DNA from 4 places in the Bradyrhizobium sp. CCGUVB23 genome. Region 1 is predicted to be linked to each of the others. Evidence: predicted binding sites of a transcription regulator. Region 1 holds the regulator's gene; each other region holds the start of a gene.

Region 1 (5,781 bases):
CCCAGACGTCTATTGACGCGCCTGCATGCGGTCGCGCGCAGCAATTCTGAGCCGGAAGCAGGACGACGCGATATTGTCCCAAAGGGCATCCCGCCGTCCTGCTGCTGGAGCGACATTTCATCTCCACCTTCGTGATCGCCCCTTTTGCCTCGACGCCCGCACTCGGCTAGAACGCAACGCGACCTGTCCTTACGATTTGCTCTGCAGGAGTTTTGCCCGTGGCCCTGATGCCGGTGTCCGATGCCCTCGCCGCGGTGCTTGCGGGCGTCGTGCCCGTGGCTGAGGAGATAGTCGCGCTGGATGCGGCCTGGCATCGCGTGCTGGCGCGCGACGTCGCGGCCAGGCGCACGCAGCCGCCGCAGGCGATGTCGGCGATGGACGGCTATGCGGTGCGCGCCACCGACGCGACGAAGGTGGGTGCAGAGCTCACCGTGATCGGCGAGGTCGCGGCCGGCCGGCCGTTTGCGGGAACGGTCGGCGCGAGCCAGGCGGTGCGGATCTTCACCGGCGGCGTGGTGCCCGATGGCGCGGACGCGGTGGTGATCCAGGAGGACACCGTCGCTGACGGCAAGCGCGTCACGATCAAGGAGGCCGCGATCGTCGGACGGCACATCCGCCCCGCCGGCGTCGATTTCCGCGAGGGCGACGTGCTGCTCCGACAGGGAGCCCGGCTGACCGAACGCGACCTCTCACTCGCCGCCGGCATGAACCATCCTGAGCTTGCCGTCCGCCGCCGGCCCAGGGTCGCGATTCTCGCGACCGGCGACGAACTGGTGATGCCGGGCTCGACGCCCGGCGCGGGCCAGATCGTTTTTTCCAACGGCTACGCCTTGCACGCGCTGGCGCGGGCCGAGGGCGCCGAAACGTTCGATCTCGGCATTGCAGCCGATACCGTTGCGGCGACCACCGCCGGTATCCGCCGGGCCCGCGAGAGCGGCGCCGACATCCTGATCACGACCGGCGGGGCCTCGGTCGGCGACCACGATCTGGTCAGGCCTGCGCTTCAGGCCGAAGGCTTCGAAATGGCGTTCTGGAAAATCGCGATGCGGCCGGGCAAGCCCATGATGCACGGCCATCTAGGCGCGATGCGGGTGATCGGCCTGCCCGGCAATCCGGTGTCGTCCTATGTCTGCGGCTTCCTGTTCATGGTGCCGTTGATTCGCGCGCTTGCGGGCCGCTCGCGCGTTCATCACCGCCGCGAGCGCGCCGTGCTCGGGCGTGACGTCGGGCCCAACGATGTCCGCGAGGACTATCTGCGTGCCAGGCTCGAGGAGCGCGAGGACGGCACGCTCGTGGCCGTTCCGGTCAACCACCAGGACTCCTCGCTGCTTGCGAATCTCGCTATGGCACAGGCACTTCTCGTGCGCGCGCCATTCGCGCCAAAGGCCGAAGCAGGCACGCCTTGCGAGGTGTTGCGGCTGCCCTTGTGAGTGCGATCTGATTCGCGCGTGACGCGAACTTCGCCGCGTTCACACAAAATTAAGTGGTTGCGGAACACATATCGAACATATAGTGTCCGTTCATGATTTGTTTCGAGCATCTAGCGGCTTCTGCTGAATCTGACGTCTCGGAATCGAACGACATCAACCGGGGGACTTGGTCGAGATGTTAACGCGCAAACAATACGAGCTTCTGCGGTTCATCAGTGAGCGCCTCAAGGAAAGCGGCGTGCCGCCCTCCTTCGACGAAATGAAGGACGCGCTCGATCTGCGCTCGAAGTCGGGCATCCATCGCCTGATCACCGCGCTGGAAGAGCGCGGCTTCATCCGTCGCCTGCCCAACCGCGCGCGCGCCATCGAGGTCATCAAGCTGCCCGAGCTTCAGGCTGCAGGCGCCGGCCGCCGCGGCTTCACGCCGAGCGTCATCGAAGGCAATCTCGGCAAGGTGCGGGGCCCAAGCGCTACTGTCGACGAGGGCGAGCGTCCGGTCGCCGTGCCCGTGATGGGACGGATCGCGGCCGGCACGCCGATCGAGGCGTTGCAGACCCGCAGCCACACCATCAGCGTACCGCCGGACCTGCTCGGCTCGGGCGAGCACTATGCGCTCGAAGTGCGCGGCGATTCGATGGTCGACGCCGGCATCCTGGATGGCGACATGGCGCTGATCCAGCGCAACGAGACCGCGGATACCGGCGACATCGTGGTGGCGCTGATCGACGACGAGGAAGCGACGCTCAAGCGCTTCCGCCGCCGCGGTGCGTCGATCGCGTTGGAGCCCGCGAACACCGCCTATGAGGTGCGCATCCTGCCGCCGAACCGGGTGAAGATTCAGGGCAAGCTGATCGGGCTGTACCGGAAGTACTGATTGCCCGGCAGATTGCCGGCCATCGCGCAGCGACGCGGGCGGACGGATTGTCCGCTCCGGCGGAATGGTGTTTCCGCTTCCACCGCGATTATCCTCACACCTGCGCAGAGCTAATCCTCAAGCACCGCAAGCGCGAATGCGCGGTGCACGATAAAGAGGAAAAAACCGTGCGACAGATGATTTTGGGCGTGTTCTCGGCGGCCTTGCTCGCGGGCTCGGCCTCCGCGAGCGATGCAGCGCAACACCACTGTGCCATCCGCAAGACGGAGCACGCGGTAACCAGCGCGCCATTCCGCAATTCCAACAATGCGATCGCACCCGCGCCGCAGGTGAGCTGGCCCTATTCAGGGTACTCCGCTCCTGCCGGCCGCTGATGGAAGCTCGCGTGAGTGAATGGTGTGAACCAAGATAGACTAACAGCGAGAGGCTTTGTTCCTGGTTTGCCGGGAAAGATAATGTGATCGGGCGACGCGCACACGGGCCGCAGATTTGCCCACAAACGCGATACACTCGAAGGCTTCCAACTCTGATAGAGGCCTGCGCCTCCGGGGGGGCGCGGACCTGCTATCTCGCATGAGGAGCACTCCGATGTGTGACTACAGCCTACATGCCGTTGCGACCCGCCCCGCTCAAGTCGGCGAGACGATCGTCACGACAACCTTCCGCGGCACCTCGACGCGTGGATTTGCGTCGGAGCGTGATCTCTCGGTTGCCGTCTGCCTCCTGCCGGGCACCGAGCTCGCCTTCGCCGACAACGTCCGCTACGACAATCGCTGGATCTGGACACGCACCGTCAATTCCCGCGTCGGCAAGTTCGGCAAGGTCGATCCGCACATTCCCGATCGTCATCATGATGCGATCGAATTCCCCGACGGCAACTACGTGCTGGTGACGCAGCTCGTCGAGGGACAGCGTGCCACCGTTCTGCAATTGCCGGTGACGCAGCCGCTCGGCGAGAAGACAGAGCAGCCCGCCGTCGAGCAGCACACGACCACGACGCCTACGACACGCCTGCCGATCGGCTGACGCGTCTTTCAATCCTCGGCCTGCAGGTCGGCCTCCGACGGCGTAGCGTCCTTGCTGCGTGGAGTAGCCGGCCGCGGTGCGAGGCTGAGCTCGAAATCGCTATCGCCGGCCTCAGCCGGCGACCAGGGGCGGTTTGCGCCCCTTGCTTTCACCGTTTGCAGCGTGAAACCGTCGCCCTCGCGCGATAGGGTGAGCGCGCCTTGCGTCTTCAGACGCTCGCGATCCACGACCATTGCCGCGCAATCGGTTGCTGCCGGCTTCGCCGTCACCACCAGCGCGGCGCGGCTGCAATCATCCGCCAGCGCGTCGACACGCAGCGAGAGCGCGACCAGACGACCATCAGCGAGCGGCGTCACGCAGCCGGCCTCGTCGCATGAGACGCCGTCGGCGAGCGAGGTAGCGGTTGCGCTGCGCGGATCGGCATCGGCTGCAAGCCACTCCTTGAGGAGAAAATTGTCCTTGCCGGTTCGGATCAGGTGCAGTTGGCGGTCCCTGCCGCGCACCGCGACGCTGTGGCCGTCGCCCGCGATCAGGATGTCGGGCTGGCGCACGTGCAGCGTCGAACCAATCGAGAGCGCGAGCACGATGGCGCCCGTCCAGCGCAGCGGCGTGCGCAACAGGCCCATCACGATGAGGCCGATGCTGGCGGCAATCAGCGGACCGGTGCCGAACGCGGCGATGCGGCCGACCGCGCCCGGCAACGCCGCGACCCAGCGCGTCACAACGACCATCCAGTCGATGCCGATCCCCATCAGCCACCAGAACACGCCATCGAGCCCGAACGGCGCTGCGATCAACCCCAAAAGTCCGGCGGGCATCACCAGCGCCGAGACCACCGGCATCGCCGCGAGATTGGCGAGCACCCCGTAAGGCGTGACGCGGTGGAAATGGAAGGCGGCATAAGGTGTCGTCGCAAGCCCCGCGATCAGCGAGGCCATCAGCAGCATGACGAGCTCGCGGCCGCCCCACAGCGCGATGCGCGCTGTAGCGGAGTGATCGGGCGAGGCAAACAGGTTCGGCATACCGATCTGCACCAGCGCGACGAGGCCGAGGGTCGCAGCAAACGACATCTGGAAGCTCGGATGCACGAGAGCCTCCGGCGCGACCGCGAGCACGATCAACGCCGCGACTGCCAGCGTGCGGAAGGTGATGGCACGCCGATCGACCATCACCGCGATCAGCACCACCGCCGTCATGAAGAACGAGCGCTGCGTCGCAACCTCCGCGCCGGACAGCAGCAGGTAAAATGCTGCGGCCACCAGCGCGGCCGCAGCCGACCATTTCTTGATCGGATAGCCCACCGCAAATCCCGGGATCAGCGCCAGCAGCGCGCGCACCGCAAAGAACACTACGCCGGCGACGACCGCCATGTGATAGCCGGAGATCGACAGCACGTGCCCGAGGCCCGAGATGAACATGGCATCGTTCACGGGCTCGGTAATCGCGTCGCGCCGCCCGGTGAGGAGCGCGGTGGCGATCGCGCGGTTGTCGCCGTCGAGCGTGGCGCGGATGCGCGCGTCGATCGCGTCGCGCAGGCCTTGCATGATCGCAGCATAGCGCAGCCGCAGGCCTCCGGTCTCCGGTGGCTCAGCGACCGTGATCGCCCCCATCGCAAAGCCTGACGCGCCGATGCCCTGAAAAAACATGTCGCGAGCGAAATCGTAGCTGCCGGGCCGCAAGGGCGCGAGCGGCGGCATCAGGCGCGCCTTGAGTTGCACGAAGCTGCCGACCTCCGGTGCCGTGCCCTTGCGCACCGACAGCCGCACACGCTCGAGCTGGATGTCGCCGCGCGGCGCCTCCATCGCACTCACCCGCAGCACGAAGCGGTCGGTGCGCTCGCGGATATCGCGCGTCTCTACGAAGCCGGACAGCGCCACCGAATAGAGCGGCTTCGCCAGCACGGTGTGCGCGATGCGCGCGGTCTTCCAGGTCGCCGTGGCAAAACCTGCGGCGATCGCTGCGATCATGATGGCGGGTGCGAACAACCGGCTCCGCCGCAACAGCACGCTAGCCACCATGAGCACCAGCGCCGTGATCACGGCGACCGAGAGCACGGGTTCGTGGTCGGCGGCAAAATAGAGAGCAATTCCGGTACCGAAGGCCACGGGCACCCACGGCAGCAGCCGCCCCGCGCCGGCTTCCGCCCTGGCCCATCCACGCAACGTCTCGGCCAGCGACGACCACGCGCCAAAGCCCGCCGGCACAAGGCCGCCGGCCGAAGCCGCACGGCCTACAGGCCATGTCCCGGCGATCCCTTGCGAGCGGTGTGGCCGGGAAGGCTCCGCCATTCCTGCACCTTACAATACGCGACGGGTGCGGAGGCTACCGGAAGGTGTTGGGACGCGAATAGCGGAACGGAAAGGGAACCAGCTCGAGGACCGCTACTTTTCCTCTTCCATCGTCACGGCAACCGCCGCCTTGGCGGAGAGCCGGACCTTGTTGCCCTCGACA
Region 2 (5,781 bases), 120 kb from region 1:
GCTGCGCGGCGCCTTGACGATGTCTTCCGGCGGGCCCCAGGCGACGATTTCGCCGCCGCCGTCGCCGCCTTCAGGGCCGAGGTCGATGACCCAGTCTGCGGTCTTGATGACCTCGAGATTGTGCTCGATGACCACGACCGTGTTGCCTTGCGCGACCAGCTCGTGCAGCACCTCCAGCAGCTTCTTGACGTCATGGAAGTGCAGACCCGTCGTGGGCTCGTCCAGGATGTAGAGCGTGCGCCCGGTCGCGCGCTTGGACAGCTCTTTTGCCAGCTTGACGCGCTGGGCTTCGCCGCCGGAGAGCGTGGTGGCCTGCTGGCCGACATGGATGTAATCGAGGCCGACGCGGTGCAGCGTGTTGAAGGTTTCGCGGACGCGTGGCACCGCCTTGAAGAACTCGGCGGCTTCCTCGACGGTCATGTCGAGCACGTCGGCGATGCTCTTGCCCTTGAACAGGACCTCCAGCGTCTCGCGGTTGTAGCGCTTGCCCTTGCAGACGTCGCAGGTGACGTAGACGTCGGGCAGGAAGTGCATCTCGATCTTGATGACGCCGTCGCCCTGGCAGGCCTCGCAGCGGCCGCCCTTGACGTTGAAGGAGAAGCGGCCGGGCTCGTAGCCGCGCGCTTTCGCTTCGGGAAGGCCGGCGAACCATTCGCGGATCGGCGTGAAGGCGCCGGTATAGGTCGCCGGGTTCGAGCGCGGGGTGCGGCCGATCGGCGACTGGTCGATGTCGATGATCTTGTCGATGTGCTCGAGGCCCTCGATGCGGTCGTGGGGCGCGGCCCCTTCGCTCGCATTGTTTAGCTTGCGGGCGATGGCGCGATAGAGCGTGTCGATCAGCAGCGTCGACTTGCCGCCGCCGGAGACGCCGGTGACGCAGGTGAACAGGCCGAGCGGGATCTCCGCCGTGACGTTCTTCAAATTATTGCCGCGCGCGTTCACCACCTTGATGGTGCGGCGATGGTTCGGCGGGCGGCGCTCCGGCACCTCGACCTCGAGCTCGCCGGTGAGGTACTTGCCGGTCAGCGATTTCGGGTTGCGCATGATCTCGGCGGGCGTGCCTTCGGCGACGATGTGGCCGCCATGCATGCCGGCGCCGGGGCCGATGTCGAGGACGTAGTCGGCGAGGCGAATGGCGTCCTCGTCATGCTCGACCACGACCACGGTATTGCCGAGATCGCGCAGGCGCTTCAGCGTATCGAGCAGGCGCGCATTGTCGCGCTGGTGCAGGCCGATCGAGGGCTCGTCCAGCACGTAGAGCACGCCGGTCAGTCCCGAGCCGATCTGCGAGGCGAGGCGGATGCGCTGGCTCTCGCCGCCGGACAGCGTGCCTGAGGAGCGGGAGAGCGTGAGATAGTTGAGGCCGACGTCGAGCAGGAAGGTGAGGCGCTCGCGGATCTCCTTCAGGATGCGTCCCGCGATTTCGTTCTGCTGCTTGTTCAGCGCGTCGGGCACGCCCTCGAACCATTCGCCGGCGCGCTTGACCGACAGTTCCGAGATCTCTCCGATGTGCTTGCCGCCAACCTTGACGCAGAGCGCCTCAGGCTTCAGCCGAAAGCCCTTGCAGGCCTCGCAGGGGACGTCGTGGAAGTACTTCGCCAGCTCTTCGCGCGCCCACTCGCTCTCGGTCTCGCGATAGCGGCGATTGATGTTGGTGATGACGCCCTCGAACGGTTTCTTGGTGTCGTAGGAGCGAACGCCGTCCTCGTAGGAGAACTTGATCTCGTCCTCGCCGGAGCCGTAGAGGATCGCGTCTTTCGTTTTCTTTGCGAGATCCTTCCACTTTGTGTCGAGCGTGAATTTGTAGTGCTTGCCGAGCGCGGTCAGCGTCTGCACGTAATAGGGCGATGACGATTTGGCCCAGGGCGCGATCGCGCCCTTGCGCAGAGTCATCTCCTTGTCGGGGATGACGAGGTCCTCGTCGACATGCTGCTCGACGCCGAGACCGCCGCAGGCGGGACACGCGCCGTAGGGATTGTTGAACGAGAACAGCCGCGGCTCGATCTCGGGGATGGTGAAGCCGGAGACCGGGCAGGCGAACTTTTCCGAGAACAGGATGCGCTCTGGCCCGCTCTTGTCGTGAATCTTGGCGGTCTTCTTTTTCTCTTCGACGGGTGCAGCCGCCGGGCTATCTGCGAACTCGACGACGGCAAGGCCCTCGGCGAGCTTCAGCGCAGTCTCGAAGCTTTCGGCAAGGCGCTGGCCGATATCGGCGCGCACCACGATGCGGTCGACCACGACGTCGATGTCGTGCGGGAATTTCTTGTCGAGGCTCGGCGCCTCCGCGAGCTCATAGAAAGTGCCGTCGATCTTGACGCGCTGAAAGCCCTTCTTGAGCCATTCGGCCAGCTCTTTCCTGTACTCGCCCTTGCGGCCGCGCACGACCGGCGCGAGCAGGTACAGGCGGGTACCCTCGGGCAGCGCCAGCACGCGGTCGACCATCTGCGAGACCGTCTGGCTCTCGATTGGCAGGCCGGTGGCGGGCGAATAGGGCACGCCGACGCGCGCCCACAGCAGGCGCATGTAGTCGTAGATCTCGGTGACGGTGCCGACGGTCGAGCGCGGGTTCTTCGAGGTGGTCTTCTGCTCGATCGAGATGGCGGGCGACAGACCGTCGATCTGGTCGACGTCCGGCTTCTGCATCATCTCCAGGAACTGGCGGGCATAGGCCGAGAGCGACTCGACGTAGCGACGCTGGCCTTCGGCATAGATGGTGTCGAAGGCGAGCGAGGATTTTCCGGAGCCGGAGAGGCCGGTGAACACCACGAGCTTGTCGCGGGGAATCTCGACGTCGATGTTCTTGAGGTTGTGCTCGCGCGCGCCACGGATCGTAATTGCGCGGAGACTCGAGCCCGCGTTCTGTTGTTGGCGCTTCGCCTTGATCACTTCGTCCATCCCAGTGGTCCCCAAGGAGATTCCCACGCCGCGCGGGCCGCGCCGGCGTTCAGGCGCGCCTCGCCCGAGAACCGGGGATGGACGCCGTTGGGTAGGCTGCGAACGTAGGAAGAACGAGAGCGGATTTCCAGTGCGAGTTGCGAATCGTCAACGGATTGTTGGCGTGCTGGCAGGACATGGCAGTAGCCCGCAGAGCTGCCGCCTCTGGCCCAAGCAAATAGGCCGGCGCAAGCCGGCCTTTCCGTCGAGAATCAATCTCGAAGATCAGTACTTCGCGACGACCGGGCCGCCGAAGTGATAGTTCACGCCGACCTGCACGGTGTGGAGGTTCAGCGTGCCGGACGAGACGGTGCCGGCGAAGTAGTTCTCGCTGCCGAGGCTACGATAGAGGTACTCGCCCCTCACCGACCACTGCGGAGCAAAGAAAGCTTCGACACCCGCGCCGAGCGTCCAGCCCGTGTGGAACTGGCTGTCCGAGGCGAGCACGCCAAGCACGTCCGCGGTCAGCTTGTTGTTGATCCAGGCGAAGCCGCCGGTGCCGTAGAGCAGGACCTGGTCGAACGCCACGCCGACGCGACCGCGCACGGTTCCGAGCGCATTGATCCGGCTGGTGATCGCGGCCACGCCAGGCGTGCCGGCTGTCGCGCTCACGTCAGCCCAGCCGCCATCGGCTTCGAGACCGAGCACGATGTTGCTGGCCTGCCAGTTGTAGCCGACCGTACCACCGGCGAAGCCGCCCTTCATCTTCGGGTCAGTGGAGGTGTTTTCCCAAGCGTAGCCACCGAAGCCACCGAGGTAGAAGCCGGTCCAGTTATAGACCGCGGCGGGGGCCACTGGAGCCTTGGTGTAGGGGCGGGCCGCCAGATCGGCAGCCATGACCGGAGCGAACGCGCTGAGTGCGAACAAACTGGCCGAAGCCAACAAAACCTTCTTCATTTTCAACTTAGTCCCAGTCCCAGTTTCTGTTTTTGCCTTCCGTGCGCGGAAGGACATCGGACGTTCTGGTCCAACTGATGTCGTGCTTACACCAGTAAAGCCGCAAGTTGTGTGCCCGAGATGCCACACCACGCGGAAAACGTGTAAGGATGGCTGACCTGTTCATACCGGCTGTACCCGGACAGCAAAAAAGGCCGGCGCGAGGCCGGCCTTTTCGACAGGAAGAGGTTTGGCGAAGGATCAGTACTTCGCGATCATCGGCCCGCCCCAGCGATAGTTCAGGCGGACGAGGCCCATATCGACGTTCTGGCTGATCCGGTCGCTCCCGGCCGCGATGCCACCAGGCGTCGTGAAGCCGAGGGTGCGATTGCCGAGGAAGATGTGGTCGTACTCGACGCCCACCGACCAGTTCGGCGCAAAGCCGACTTCCAGGCCAGCGCCAACCGTGCCGCCCCAACGGGTTTCGCGAGCCGAAGCCACCAGCACGCCGGTCGGTATGTCGAAGATGTCATACTTGTCGCCGACAACCGCACCGCCGCCCTTCACGTAGAACAGCACGTTGTTCCAGGCATAGCCGATCTGGCCGGTGATCAGGCCGAAGGAGTCGATTCGCGAACGGTTGCGGTCGGCCAGGAAGACGGCGCTGGTGTTATCGCCGTTGAAGTTGGCCCAGTTGCCCTGACCTTCGAAGCCGAACACCCACTGGCCAGTCTGCCAGCGATACCCGATCTGACCACCAACCGTGCCGCCGGTCGCATTGTGGCACCCTTCACCCACGAGACTGCCGGGAACACCGGTCACAAGGCCGGTGCTGTCCACGAAGTCCCAGCATTTGTGGGCCGAGCCGCCGCCGCCGTTGATGCCGATGTAGAAGCCACTCCAGTCGTAGACCGCGGCGATTGCCGGGGGCGGAGCCTTTACGTACGGACGCGCAGCGAGATCCGCCGCGCTCGCCGGAGCCGACAGGCTCAACGCAACTGCACCAATGGCCCCAACCAAAATCTTCTTCATTTCTGTCCCTCCGGCTGTGCCGCTTCTCTGGTCCCCGAAGCGGTCAATCAAGGCGCGACGCCCAATGAATCGATGTCGCGTCAAACCTAGCCTGATCCACCGGTAGAGTCCGTCTCCCAAAAGCAACAGTCGCGAGCGAACTGAGCGGTTCCTAACTTAATGAATGTTAAGCGGTATTTCCGTCCGCGGGAACCCGAAAAAGTTCCATGCGGTTCCATTAACTTGTTAGATGTGCAATCTTAACTTGCTGGTTTATACCGCCACTGCTTGCGCAAGAACAAAGCTGGAACGTTGCTGGCCCGGGTGCTATATGTGGGGATAACCTGCGGGACCGCGGGCTCGGCGACGTCCGCCAGCGTATAGGGTCGCACAGCAGGCGGCAGCGAGCGGTTTTGGCACGGCTCCGGCTTTTTCGAACAATTTCGCAGTTTGGAGTGGAGAGCGGCGATGGCGGGAAGCATCAACAAGGTCATTCTGGTCGGCAACCTCGGCAAGGATCCTGAAATCCGCCGTACCCAGGACGGGCGGCCGATCGCCAATCTGAGCGTCGCAACGTCGGAGACCTGGCGGGACAAGGCGACCGGCGAGCGCAAGGAAAAGACCGAGTGGCATCGCGTCGTGATCTTCAACGAGGGACTCGCAAAGGTCGCCGAGCAGTACCTGAAGAAGGGCGCGAAGGTTTACGTCGAAGGCGCACTGCAGACCCGCAAATGGACCGACCAGAGCGGCGCCGAGAAATACTCGACCGAAGTCGTGTTGCAGGGCTTCAGCTCCAACCTCACGATGCTCGACGGCCGTGGTGGCGGGGGAGGCGGCAGCTTCGGCGAGGAGCCGGGCGGCGATTTCGGCTCCAGCAGCCCGGTGAGCAGCGCACCGCGCCGCGCAGTCGCCGCGGGCGGCGGCCGCAACAGCGACATGGACGACGACATTCCGTTCTAA
Region 3 (5,781 bases), 9.0 Mb from region 1:
GCTCTTGACCTGCGTGCCGGTCGCATCGACGTCGACCCAGATGCTGTAGGCGACGAAGAGCAGCGCCGCGGCGATGACCCCCATGTAGATAATGCCGGTCAGCGGATGAAAACCGCGGTCGAGGTCGGGGCCCCTCCGCAAGGCCGGCTCGATGGAGCCGGGTAAAGCAAGGTCACTCATTGAAAACTCTCCTGTCCCTGTGCCCCGACTTTGCGCGCGGCATGTGACAGGCAGTTGAAATGACGACGTTTCTCCACGGGTATCCGCTGCGGCGCAGCGTGAGTTACATCACGCTGCCCGTGCTGATTTTTCCCGGAATCCGGCTGCGATCTTCAGGTCGTCGACAAAACGCTGATATTCCAGCTCCTTGGCCTTGGGGTCCGGCAGCCGCAGCAGATAGGACGGGTGCACCGTCACCAGCGCCTTGCGGCCGTCGGCAAGATCGATCAGCCGGCCTCGGTTCTTGCCGATCGGCGTGATCTTGCCGAACACGCTTTGCGCGGCGGTCGCGCCCATCGCGACGACGAGGCTGGGCTGGAGGGCCGACAGTTCCCGTTCATACCATTGCCGGCAGGCGCGGATCTCCGGCGTGTTCGGCTTCTGGTGCAGGCGGATTTTTCCGCGCGGTACAAACTTGAAATGCTTCACCGCGTTGGTGACATAGACCTTCTTGCGATCGACGCCGGCCTCTTCCAGCGCGCGATCGAGCATCATTCCAGCGGGCCCGACAAAGGGGTAGCCAGCGAGGTCTTCCTTGTCGCCGGGCTGTTCGCCGACCAGCATGATGGTGGCGCTCTTCGGGCCTTCACCGAACACGGTCTGCGTCGCATCCTTGTAGAGAGGGCAGGCGCGACAATGCGCGGCTTCCTCGCGCAGCGTTTCGAGATCATCGGCGGCGGGTTTGCGTGGCATGGCTGCCTCCGGACGCGGCGTGCTCCGTCCGCCGGTCCAGCGTTCGGCATCGGCGAGCAGAGGTTCAAGTATCGAGGCTTCCGGGAGGTTCCTCGCGCGCTTTTTTGGCGCTTCCGGTGCGATCGGCCGGTCGGTGCGGAAGTGGCGCCGCCAGGTTTCCTCCAGGCGGCTTGGTGCGGGCATCTCCGTCTGGCTGATCCCCGGGGTGAACGAGATCACGTGGCCGTCCCAATGGGCGCAGATGTCGGGCGTGAGGATCGACCAGGGCATGTCCGCATAGCGGCGCGCGAAGAAGGGCGCCGCGAATTCGACGATGTGATGCTCCGGCACGAACCAGGCGGCGTAATGCGCCTTCTGCTCGCGTCCGATCTCGCGAAAACGGATGACATCGCGCATCCGCTGCACGTCGCGATGCACGCTGTTTGCCATCGCGGTGGCCAGCGCCACATCAGGGTCAGTCATCCGTCCCAAGAGGTCATGATCGGCCTTCAACCGCCACAGCAGGCGATAGAGCAGCGCAAAGCGTTCGCTGTCGCGATTGAGGATCGCGACGCGCGCAAGCTCGATGAAATTGGCCGGCACGTTGAAGGTGCTTTCGATCTCGATCGGCGGCAGGCTCGGCGCTTCGGACAGGCCGGGCGGCATTTGATCTTTGATCTGGCCTTGCACGCCCCACGTCACGTCCACGGGGGCGATGTGATGCAGTGCCAGCGCGCGTGCGGCTTTGCGCCAGCCGTCGAAATCCGTCTCATGATCGAGAGTGGTGAGGTACATGGCACTTGAATCCTCTTGATTTCGCTCATGAATCCGAGAGCCCGCCAATTCGATTGACTCCGGCGGCGCTGTTAGCTTTATATTAGAACATATCATGAACAAATGAGCCAGCCGATCGTTTGTCTTTCTGACGATCCTGGCGACCATCACGAGAAGGAGCGGCGAGCATGAGCGCACGCACAAGCGCGCTTGCGGCTTTGCGCGGCCAGATCGAGCGCATCGAGACGTCGGATGCCGCGCATCATCGCGATCGCGTGGCGCTCGGCCACCCCCAGGCAGATCTGGCCTTGCAGGGTGGGCTGGCACGTGCGGCGATCCACGAAGTGTTTTGCGAGGGACGCCAGGGCACGGCCGCGACGGGTTTTGTCACCGGACTTGCGGGGCGCGTGATGGCGCATCGCCCGCTGCTGTGGGTGCGGCAGGATTTTTCGGAAATCGAGGCAGGCGCACTGTCGATGAGCGGGCTTGCCGAACTCGGCCTCGATCCGCGCCGCGTGGTGATGGTGCGCGCTGCCGATATCGAGAGCGCGCTGCGGACGTCAGCCGATGCGCTTGCCTGCGATGCGCTGGGCGCCGTCGTGCTCGAGCTCTGGGGCGAGACGAAACAGTTCGATCTCGTGGCGAGCCGCAAGCTGACGCTTGCAGCCCAGGCTTCCGGCGTGACCGGGCTGCTGCTGCGGATGGCAGCAAACCCTCTGCCGTCGACCGCGGAAACCAGATGGATGTTGCGGGCGGCGCATTCACCGCCGGGACCTCAGTGGAGCGCCTGGGGCGCGCCTTGCTTCGATGCCGAGCTCGTTCGCAATCGTCATGGCCCAGTCGGCCGGTGGATCATGGAATGGAAAAGTGATGAGTGCCTGTTCAGTGAATCGTCGGCGTATCCTCAGCCTGTGGCTGCCGCGCCTGCCCATCGATCGCATCAAGCGGGTGCTTTCGCTCATCAGCGAAAGGCCGGATAAGGCGTTTTCAAGCGAAGTGGACACCGGTTCGCGTGAAGAAAACGCGTTAAAACGAAAAGATGGGCCGAGCATCGTCGTTGCGAAGGAAAACAACGCGCTTTCGATCTACGCGCTCGATGAAGCGGCTGGACACTTCGGCCTGCATATCGGCCAGCCGCTGGCGAACGCCCGCGCCATCTGTCCGGAATTAAAGGTGTTCGACGCCGATGTCGCGGCGGATGCCAGGACGCTCGAGGATATCGCCGACTGGTGCGACCGCTTCACGCCGCTGGTGGCGCTCGATCCCCCGCATGGCCTCTTCCTCGACATCACCGGCTGCGCGCATCTGTTCGGCGGCGAGGCCAACCTGTTGCAGGCGCTCGTCCGTACACTGGTGCGGCAGGGTTTTGCGGTCAGCGCGGCGATCGCTTCGACCTCGATCTGTGCGCGCACGCTGACGCGGCAGGCACCTAGCACCATCGTCGCCGATGGCGCGGAGGCGGAAGCGATCAGTGCCTTGCCGGTCTCCGCGCTCGGCGCGGATGACGCCATCACCACGGGTCTGCGCCGCGCCGGCCTGAAGACCATCGGCGATGTCGCTTCGCGCAGCCCCCATGAGATCACGGCGCGCTTCGGTGCGCGCTTCTCGACGCTGCTCGCGCATGCGCTGGGGCAGGGCGATGCGCCGATCAGCCCGCGAAAGCCGCTGCCTGACTACATCGTGGAAAAACGCTTCGCCGAGCCGATCGCGACCGACACCATGATCGCGATGACGCTGTCGCGGCTCGCGGATACGCTGATCGCCTCAATGGAGAAGCAAGGCAAGGGCGCGCGGCGGCTGGAGGCGTCCTTCTTCCGCACCGACGGCATGGTGCGCGCGATCATGGTCGAGACAGGGCGGCCGGTGACGCGAAGCGCAGTCGTCGACCGTCTCTTTCGCGAACGGCTAGATGCGCTCGCCGATCCCCTCGATCCCGGTTTCGGCTTCGACATGGTCCGTCTCTCGGCGAGCCGCACCGAGATTGTGGTGCAGGAGCAGCGCGATCTCGATGCGCACGTCCATGACAATGACGAACTCGCCGCGCTGATCGACCGCATCGCCGCGAGGATCGGCGGAAAGCGCGTCGTCGTACACTTGCCGCAGGATACGCATATTCCCGAGTGCGCGGTGCTCGCCGCGCCTGCGCAGCATCATCTCGCCGCTGCCGCGCAGACTGAATGGCCATCGCGCGTTGAGAGCGAGCCGCCGCTACGCCCGTTGCGGCTGTTCGATAAGCCGGAACCGATCAAGGTGCCGTTCGCGACCGTGCCGGACGGAGCGCCACATCAATTCACCTGGCGGCGCGCGCTGCATGCGGTGGTGCGGGTGGAAGGGCCCGAGCGCATCGCGATGGAATGGTGGCGGCAGGACGGCAAGCAGCTCACGCGGGACTACTTTCGTGTCGAGGATGCCGAAGGCCTGCGGTTCTGGATCTTTCGCGATGGTCTCTACGACAGCGAGCTCGTGGACGAGGAGGGCAGGTCCGTTCCCGCCAACTGGTTTGTGCACGGTCTCTTCGCATGAATACGCCAGCCTATGCCGAGATCGGCATCACCACCAACTTCTCCTTCCTGCACGGCGGGTCGGATCCGCGCGCCTATGTGCATCAGGCCAGCATTTTGGGCATTCCCGCGATCGGGATTGCCGATCACAATACGCTCGCCGGCGTCGTCCGCGCCTACAAAGAGCTCGACAATACGGAAGTGCTGCACAAGCCAAAACTCCTGATCGGCGCGCGCATCGTCTTCATCGATGATACGCCCGACATCCTGGTCTATCCGCGCGATCGCGCGGCCTATGGTCGGCTCTGCCAGCTTCTCACCAGGGGCAAGCGTGGCGATGACATCACGCGGATCGAGAAAGGCGAGTGCCATCTCACCTTCGCCGATCTCCTGGAGTTTGCCGAAGGCCAGCTTTTGGTCCTGACGCTGCCGCATCGCTTTGACGCGGGGCAAGCGTTAAATGTTCTGGGAAAACTGAAGACAAGCCGCGCCGAGGGCGTGTGGCTGGCGGCGAGCCTGCTCCATCGCGGCGACGACCGGCGTCGCCTCGCGCGGCTCGATGCTCTCGCAGTGAAGGCAAAAGTGCCGCTGCTCGCGACCAACGAGGTGCTCTATCACCATCCCGCGCGCCGCCCCTTGCAGGACGTGCTGACCTGCATCCGGGAAAAGACCACGATCGAGGCGATCGGGAGGAAGCTTGAGGCCAATGCCGAACGGTTTTTGAAAACACCCCGAGAAATGGCGCGGCTGTTCCGCGATTTCCCTGCGGCGATCGCAGAAACCATGCGCTTTGCAGGCGCCATCGACTTCTCGCTCGACCAGCTCAAATACCAATATCCGGACGAGCCGGTGCCGCCGGGCAAGACCGCGCAAGGGCATCTGGAGGACCTGACCTGGGCCGGCGTGCAGACTTATTTCGGCGGCAAGATCGACGACAAGCTCCGCGCCACTCTGCACAAGGAGCTCGCGCTGATAGCCGAGCTGAAATACGCGCATTATTTTCTCACCGTGCATGACATTGTCCACTATGCGCGCAGCCAGAACATTTTGTGCCAGGGCCGCGGCTCGGCGGCGAATTCGGCCGTGTGTTACGTGCTCGGCATCACCTCGGTCGATCCGACCAAGGTCGATCTGTTGTTCGAGCGCTTCATCTCCAAGGAACGGCTGGAGCCGCCTGATATCGACGTCGATTTCGAACATTCGCGGCGCGAGGAGGTGATGCAATATGTCTATCGCCGCTACGGCCGCCATCGCGCCGCGATCATCGCGACCGTCATCCACTACCGTCCACGCAGCGCCATCCGCGATGTCGGCAAGGCGCTGGGCCTGACGGAGGACGTCACGGCGGCGCTCGCCGACACGGTATGGGGGAGCTGGGGCAAGGGCCTCAACGACATGCAGGTCAAGCAGGCCGGGCTTGATCCCAACAATCCCATGATCAGCCTCGCGGTCGAGCTTGCGACCGAGTTGATCGAATTCCCGCGCCATCTCTCGCAGCATGTCGGCGGCTATGTGCTCACGCAAGACCGGCTCGACACCTATGTGCCGATCGGCAATGCCGCGATGGACGACCGCACCTTCATCGAATGGGACAAGGACGACGTCGACGCGCTCA
Region 4 (5,781 bases), 4.4 Mb from region 1:
CAAGTGAAGGCTGGCCAGGTGCTGGCCCGGATCGACGACCGCGACTTCAAGGTCGCACTCGACCAGGCCCGGGCCGACGTTGCGGCCGCGAGCGCCACCATCACGAGCAAGGAGGCGCAGCTCGAGGTTCAGCAGGCGGTGATCGCGGCGGCCAGGGCGACGATCGACGTCGACACTGCAGCCAAGACCTTCGCGAGCCAGGAGAACAAGCGCTACACGGACCTCGCTGCGTCGGGCTTCGGCAGCGTGCAGAATGCGCAGCAGGCGCAGGCGCGCGATGCCGGTGCGAACGCCGCGATTCAGCGCGACACCGCCAATCTCGCCTCCGCCCTCAAGCAGGTCGACCTGTTGAAAGCCGAGATCGTGCAGGCCATGGCCGCCCTCGCCCGCGCGGAAGCCGTGCAGCACCAGGCCGAGCTCAATCTTGGCTACACGAAAATCGTCTCTCCGATCGACGGCGTGGTCGGCAACCGCACGCTTCGCGTCGGCCAGTTCGTCCAGGCCGGCACGCAGTTGATGTCGATCGTGCCGGCCGACGGCGCCTATGTGGTCGCCAATTTCAAGGAGACCCAGCTCACCAACGTGCATGCCGGCCAGACCGTCGACATCGAGGTCGACATGTTCCCGGGCCATGTCGTGCACGGCCATGTCGATTCCATCGCGCCCGCGAGCGGCCAGGAGTTCGCACTGCTGCCGCCGGACAACGCCACCGGCAACTTCACCAAGGTGGTTCAGCGGATCCCCGTCAGGATCGCGCTCGATGCCGAGAACGCGCCGTCGATCGCGCTGCGTCCGGGCATGTCCGTGATCCCGACGATTGCGACGCGTTCCAGCGCGCCCGCCGCGCTGGCAGTGACTTCACCCAAGGCAAACCAGACCAAGGCAAACCAGACCTCCGGAGGGTCGCGCCATGTCCAACAGCCTCACAATCCTAGCGCCCGCACGCTTGATTCCGGCCGCGACGCCTGATCGCGCCAGCGCCGATCCGAACCGCGCCAGCGCCACGATCTGGATCGCCGTGTTCGCTGCGATGATCGGCGCCTTCATGGCGATCCTGAACATCCAGATCACCAACGCCTCGCTGCTCAATATCGAGGGCGGCATCGGCACCGGCGTCGACAATGGCTCCTGGATCTCGACGTCATACCTGATCGGCGAGATCATCGTGATCCCGCTCACCGACTATTTGTCGCGGGTCTTCTCGTTCCGTAATATCATCCTGAGCTTCGCGACGCTGTTTGCGGCATTCTCCGTCGCCTGCGCCTTCACCCACGACCTGCCCTCGATGATCGCGATGCGCGGCTTGCAGGGCTTCTTCGGCGGCGTGCTGATCCCGATGGCCTTCACGCTCGTGTTCACCAAGCTGCCCAAGGGCCAGCAGCCGATTGGCCTTGCGATGTTCTCGCTGGCGGTGACCTTTGCGCCAGCGATCGGCCCGACGATCGGTGGCTATCTCACCGAGAATTACGGCTGGCAGACCATCTTCTTCGTCAACGTCGTGCCGACCGCGATCATGGTCACCACGCTGTTCTTCGCGCTGGAGCGCCAGCCGCTTCAGCTCGGCTTGCTGCGCGACGGCGACTGGTTCGGCATCGTGACCATGGCGATTGGCCTCGCATCCCTCCAGGCGGTGCTCGAGGAGGGCAACAAGGACGACTGGTTCGGCTCGCCCTTCATCGTGCGGCTTGCCGTTACCGCTGCGATCAGCCTCTCGCTGTTCATCTATATCGAGCTGGTCGTCGAGAAGCCGCTGTTGCGCCTGCGGCTACTGACGCAGTGGAATTTCGGCGTCGGCACGATCGCCGCGGTCTTCCTCGGCTTCGCCCTGTTCGGCTCGGTCTACCTCCTGCCCGCTTATCTCGGTCAGGTGCAGGGCTACAATGCCGAGCAGATCGGCAACGTGCTGGCCTGGACCGGCCTGCCGCAGCTTCTCCTGATCCCGCTGGTGCCGAAGTTGATGCAGCGGTTCGACACCCGCTATATCGCGGCCATAGGCCTCATCCTGTTCGCAACCAGTTCCTTCATGAACATAGAAATGTCACTCGACTATTCCGGCGATCAGTTCCTGCTGCCCAACATCGTACGCGCGGTCGGACAAGCACTCACCCTGGCGCCGCTCTCCGCGCTGAGCCTCGGCAGCGTCGCGCCGCAGGACGCGGCCGCCGCCTCCGGCATCTCCAATATGATGCGCAACCTCGGCGGCGCGATCGGCACCGCGGTACTCGCGACCATCGTCACCAAGCGCGAGCAGTTTCACTCCAACGTCATCGGCCAGTCGGTGACGCTCGGCCGCGAAGAGGTCCGCGGACGCATCGCGCAGCTCACGAACTATTTCATGGCCCACGGCGTGCCCGACCCAAACGCCGCGCATGAGCAGGCCGTCATCGCCCTTGGCAAGCTGGTCAAGCGCCAGGCGCTGGTGATGGGCTTTTCCGACACTTTTGCCGTGATCGGGGTGGTGCTGGTACTGGCCGCGATCGCCGTGCTGCTGACGCGGCAGGTCAAGGCGGCGGGCGGGCCGGCGCACTAGGCTTCAATCATCCGGTTTTTTTGAGCGGCCGTCACGCTTGACGGCCGCTACTTTTTGTGTTCTTTCTTTGTTCCATTCAAGCACAGGTTGTAGCACGAGTTAATTTCATGATGAGTGATATGCACAGCGATAGCGGGCCGGCCCAGCTCGTGATTCACGATGACGAAGATACGCCGGAAGAATTTGTGATCGAGTTGCTGCGCCGGGTTTTCGGCAAGTCGGAGCGTGAGGCGCTCGCGCTGATGACCCGGATCGAGCAAGAGGACAAAGCCGGTTGCGGCCCTTACCCGCGGTCCGTCGCCGACGCTCTGCTGAAATCCGCGCTCCAGCACATTCAATTTGCAGGTCATGGTCTGCGGATCACGCTCGAACCGGTCAAGACGACTTGCGAGCTTTGCGGCAAGCCCGAGGCGCAGACCGACGTGCGCCTCGGGAGCCGTACGATCTGGCTGTGCAGCGAGTGCATGCGTGCGGCAGGCAACACCGGCAATAGGCCGGAAGAAGAGGAGTTCGGATATGCCTGCGAGGTTCTGGACCGGCATTTTGCCGGCGTTCCGCGCAGCAAGCTCGTGACCACGGTCCGCCAGTTTCCCGGTCACATGCGCGCAGACGTTCAGGCGGCCATCGACCGGCTGTTCGCCTCCGCAATCCGGCTGTTCGGCATCAACGACGAGCAACGCTACGAGACGCTGTCGATTGCAAGGCTTCTGCGTGACGGGCGCCATGCGCAGGCGATTGCGCCGCTCCAGTATTTCGATGTCGACATTGGCGAGAAGAACCCGGTCAAGTGCCTCAACAACGGGCTGTGGCTATGCGCGCAGGGCGATCTCCGCTACGCCGTGCTGCTCTGTGCGCATCGCGAGTTCAGCCGCGAGCCCGGCATCCGGATCGAAATAGCCGTACCCTCGGGCGCCGCGGGCGCAGCCCTCGTCCAACGATGCTTCGGCGAGCTGGAGCAGGCCGTGCAGGCCGCGCGCACCTATCGTGGCAAGATCCTCTCGCTCGACGCCGACAGCGATTATCGCGGCCGCTCGCGCGGCATCACCGTACATCGCCTGCCGCCGGTCGCACGCGACGAGGTGATCCTGCCGGAGCAGACCTTGCGGCTGCTTGATCGCAATGTCCTGAGATTCGTCGGCACGCGCGATCAATTGCGCCGGCTCGGCCAGTCGACGCGCAAAGGCGTTTTGCTGTACGGCCCCCCGGGCACCGGCAAGACCCACACCATCCGCTATCTCGCGACGCACCTGCCCGGGCATACGACCCTGATCATCACCGCCGAGCAAATGGGCCTTCTCGGCGCTTATATGAGCCTGGCGCGGCTCCTTCAGCCCTCGATGGTGGTGATCGAGGATGTCGATCTCATCGCCCGCGATCGCGATGACATGGGGCCGTGCGAGGAATCCCTTCTGAACAGATTGCTCAACGAGATGGACGGGCTGAAGGAGGACGCAGACATCCTGTTCGTCCTGACCACCAACCGGCCGGAGGACCTCGAAGGTGCGCTAGCCGGCCGGCCCGGCCGCATCGACCAGGCCATCGAAGTGCCTCTCCCCGACGAGATCGGCCGCCGCAAGCTGGTACGGCTCTACGGCAAGGGGCTGCCGCTCGATGACGCCGTCGTCACCGAAGCGGCGCAGCGCAGTGAGGGCACGAGCTGCGCCTTCATCAAGGAATTGATGCGGCGGCTGGCACAGGCGAGCCTGGCCCGCGACGGCGGCAATTCCGTCATCTCCGCCGACATCGATGAGGCGCTGGACGACATGCTGTTCTCCGGCGGTCGCCTCAATGCGCAGCTGCTCGGCGGCGCGCAGGCGATGGCGGCGGGATGATGACCGTTCTCGCCGCTGGAGCATGATCCGGAAAAGTGTGAAGCGGTTTTCCGAAAAGATCATGCTCAAACAAGAGCCTAAAGCGCGATGACGATTCATCCCAATCTCATCGCGCTTTAGAGTGGTCTAGTACTCCGCCGCGAGATGACGGGCGATGTCGCCGACCGGAAGCCGCGTCAGGTCCTTGGGCAGTTCGCCGACGATGCGTGCCTTGACGTCCGCGTGAAACGCGTCGCGCAGGTCCGCCAGTGCGCGCGGCGGTGCAATGACGACGAGCGCCTTCACGTCGCGCTCGCGGACGAGCTGCTCCATCGCGGCTGCGACCCGTCGCGCGAAACGATGCTCCTCGATATCGTGCCAGTCGGTCGGCTCGACGGCCGCCCTTTGCCCTGTCGGCTTGTTGAGACGGCCGGGACGATCGGTCCCCTGCTCGCGCGTCGGCGGATTCTCATCCGCGAACACGTCCTCGGTTTTCAGGTTCGGCTGCGCGGGATTGCCTTCGTTGCGCAGGAACAGCGCCTTGCAGCCGTCGCCGATGAAGACGAAGGCACCGTGGGGGATCACCAGGCCGCTCATGTCGACGCTCCAGCTTTCGCTTCGACATTCAACCGTTCACCCGCCAGCGGGTTGATTCAAATCAACGCGAGCCTGCCGCGGCAAGATGCGTGTGCTGTGCTTACCAATGTGCAAGCACGGGAACTTACCCGCGACGTCCGGTGCAGGTCCAGCGAATTTGAGAGAAATCAACGACTGGTCGCGAGAACAGGTGGACGTTTGATCATCGAATGAACTCTAGTCTCTCAAGGGAAGAGATGAAGGAGAGAAATCATGGCCGACGAAACCAAGCTTCCGGTGACCAAGAAGACCAACGAACCGGTGTTCTCCGGCGGAACGTGGAACCCGTTCGAGACGCTCCGCGGCGAGGTCGACCGCCTATTCGAGGATTTTGGTCGCGACGATTTCTGGCGCCGGCCGTTCCGCTCGCTCGCCGGGCTCGAGCGCAGTCTCGCGCAGAAGCTCGTGAGCGCACCGGCCGTCGATGTCGCCGAGACCGACAAGGCTTATGAGATCACGGCCGAGCTGCCCGGCATGGACGAGAAGGACATCGAGGTGAACCTCGCCAATGGCGGTCTCACCATCAAGGGCGAGAAGAAGGTCGAGAAAGAGGAGAAGCAGAAGGACTATTACGTCTCCGAGCGCCGCTATGGTTCCTTCGAGCGCACGTTCGCTCTGCCGGAGGATGTCGAGGCCGACAAGATCGAAGCTTCGTTCAGGAGCGGCGTGCTCAAGGTGACGCTGCCCAAGACCGCGGAGGCGCAGAAGCCTGCCAAGAAGATCGAGGTCAAGGCGGCCTGACGATCGGTTCGCGCGAGGCTGGCGGTCCCGGCAGCCTCGCACCCCGCTATTCGCGTCCGGCGT

What was found. The regulator LexA, encoded in region 1, represses DNA repair genes until DNA is damaged. The targets are predictions, from matches to a motif close to TGTTCNNNNTGTGTTCNG.
Region 2: a site for LexA is predicted at 2,994-3,011, ahead of uvrA (excinuclease ABC subunit UvrA). Genes of this name have one in related genera too.
Region 3: a site for LexA is predicted at 1,770-1,787, ahead of NLN62_RS00180 (ImuA family protein). Genes of this name have one in related genera too.
Region 4: a site for LexA is predicted at 2,588-2,605, ahead of NLN62_RS21410 (ATP-dependent Clp protease adaptor ClpS). Genes of this name have one in related genera too.

The regions. Positions count from the first base shown of each region.
Region 1 is NZ_JANADQ010000001.1:9,029,283-9,035,063, forward strand. It holds gene glp (gephyrin-like molybdotransferase Glp) at 219-1,430, shown strand; gene lexA (transcriptional repressor LexA) at 1,606-2,304, shown strand; gene NLN62_RS42360 (hypothetical protein) at 2,472-2,678, shown strand; gene NLN62_RS42365 (hypothetical protein) at 2,893-3,330, shown strand; gene NLN62_RS42370 (ComEC/Rec2 family competence protein) at 3,339-5,618, opposite strand; gene NLN62_RS42375 (DUF2171 domain-containing protein) at 5,712-5,781, opposite strand, start outside.
Region 2 is NZ_JANADQ010000001.1:8,912,339-8,918,119, reverse strand. It holds gene uvrA (excinuclease ABC subunit UvrA) at 1-2,895, opposite strand, end outside; gene NLN62_RS41760 (outer membrane protein) at 3,160-3,831, opposite strand; gene NLN62_RS41755 (outer membrane protein) at 4,072-4,842, opposite strand; gene NLN62_RS41750 (single-stranded DNA-binding protein) at 5,290-5,781, shown strand.
Region 3 is NZ_JANADQ010000001.1:35,982-41,762, reverse strand. It holds gene NLN62_RS00190 (inorganic phosphate transporter) at 1-180, opposite strand, end outside; gene NLN62_RS00185 (UdgX family uracil-DNA binding protein) at 289-1,686, opposite strand; gene NLN62_RS00180 (ImuA family protein) at 1,854-2,645, shown strand; gene NLN62_RS00175 (DNA polymerase Y family protein) at 2,536-4,188, shown strand; gene NLN62_RS00170 (error-prone DNA polymerase) at 4,185-5,781, shown strand, end outside.
Region 4 is NZ_JANADQ010000001.1:4,663,849-4,669,629, reverse strand. It holds gene NLN62_RS21420 (HlyD family secretion protein) at 1-969, shown strand, start outside; gene NLN62_RS21415 (DHA2 family efflux MFS transporter permease subunit) at 911-2,530, shown strand; gene NLN62_RS21410 (ATP-dependent Clp protease adaptor ClpS) at 2,638-4,362, shown strand; gene NLN62_RS21405 (host attachment protein) at 4,489-4,938, opposite strand; gene NLN62_RS21400 (Hsp20/alpha crystallin family protein) at 5,191-5,718, shown strand.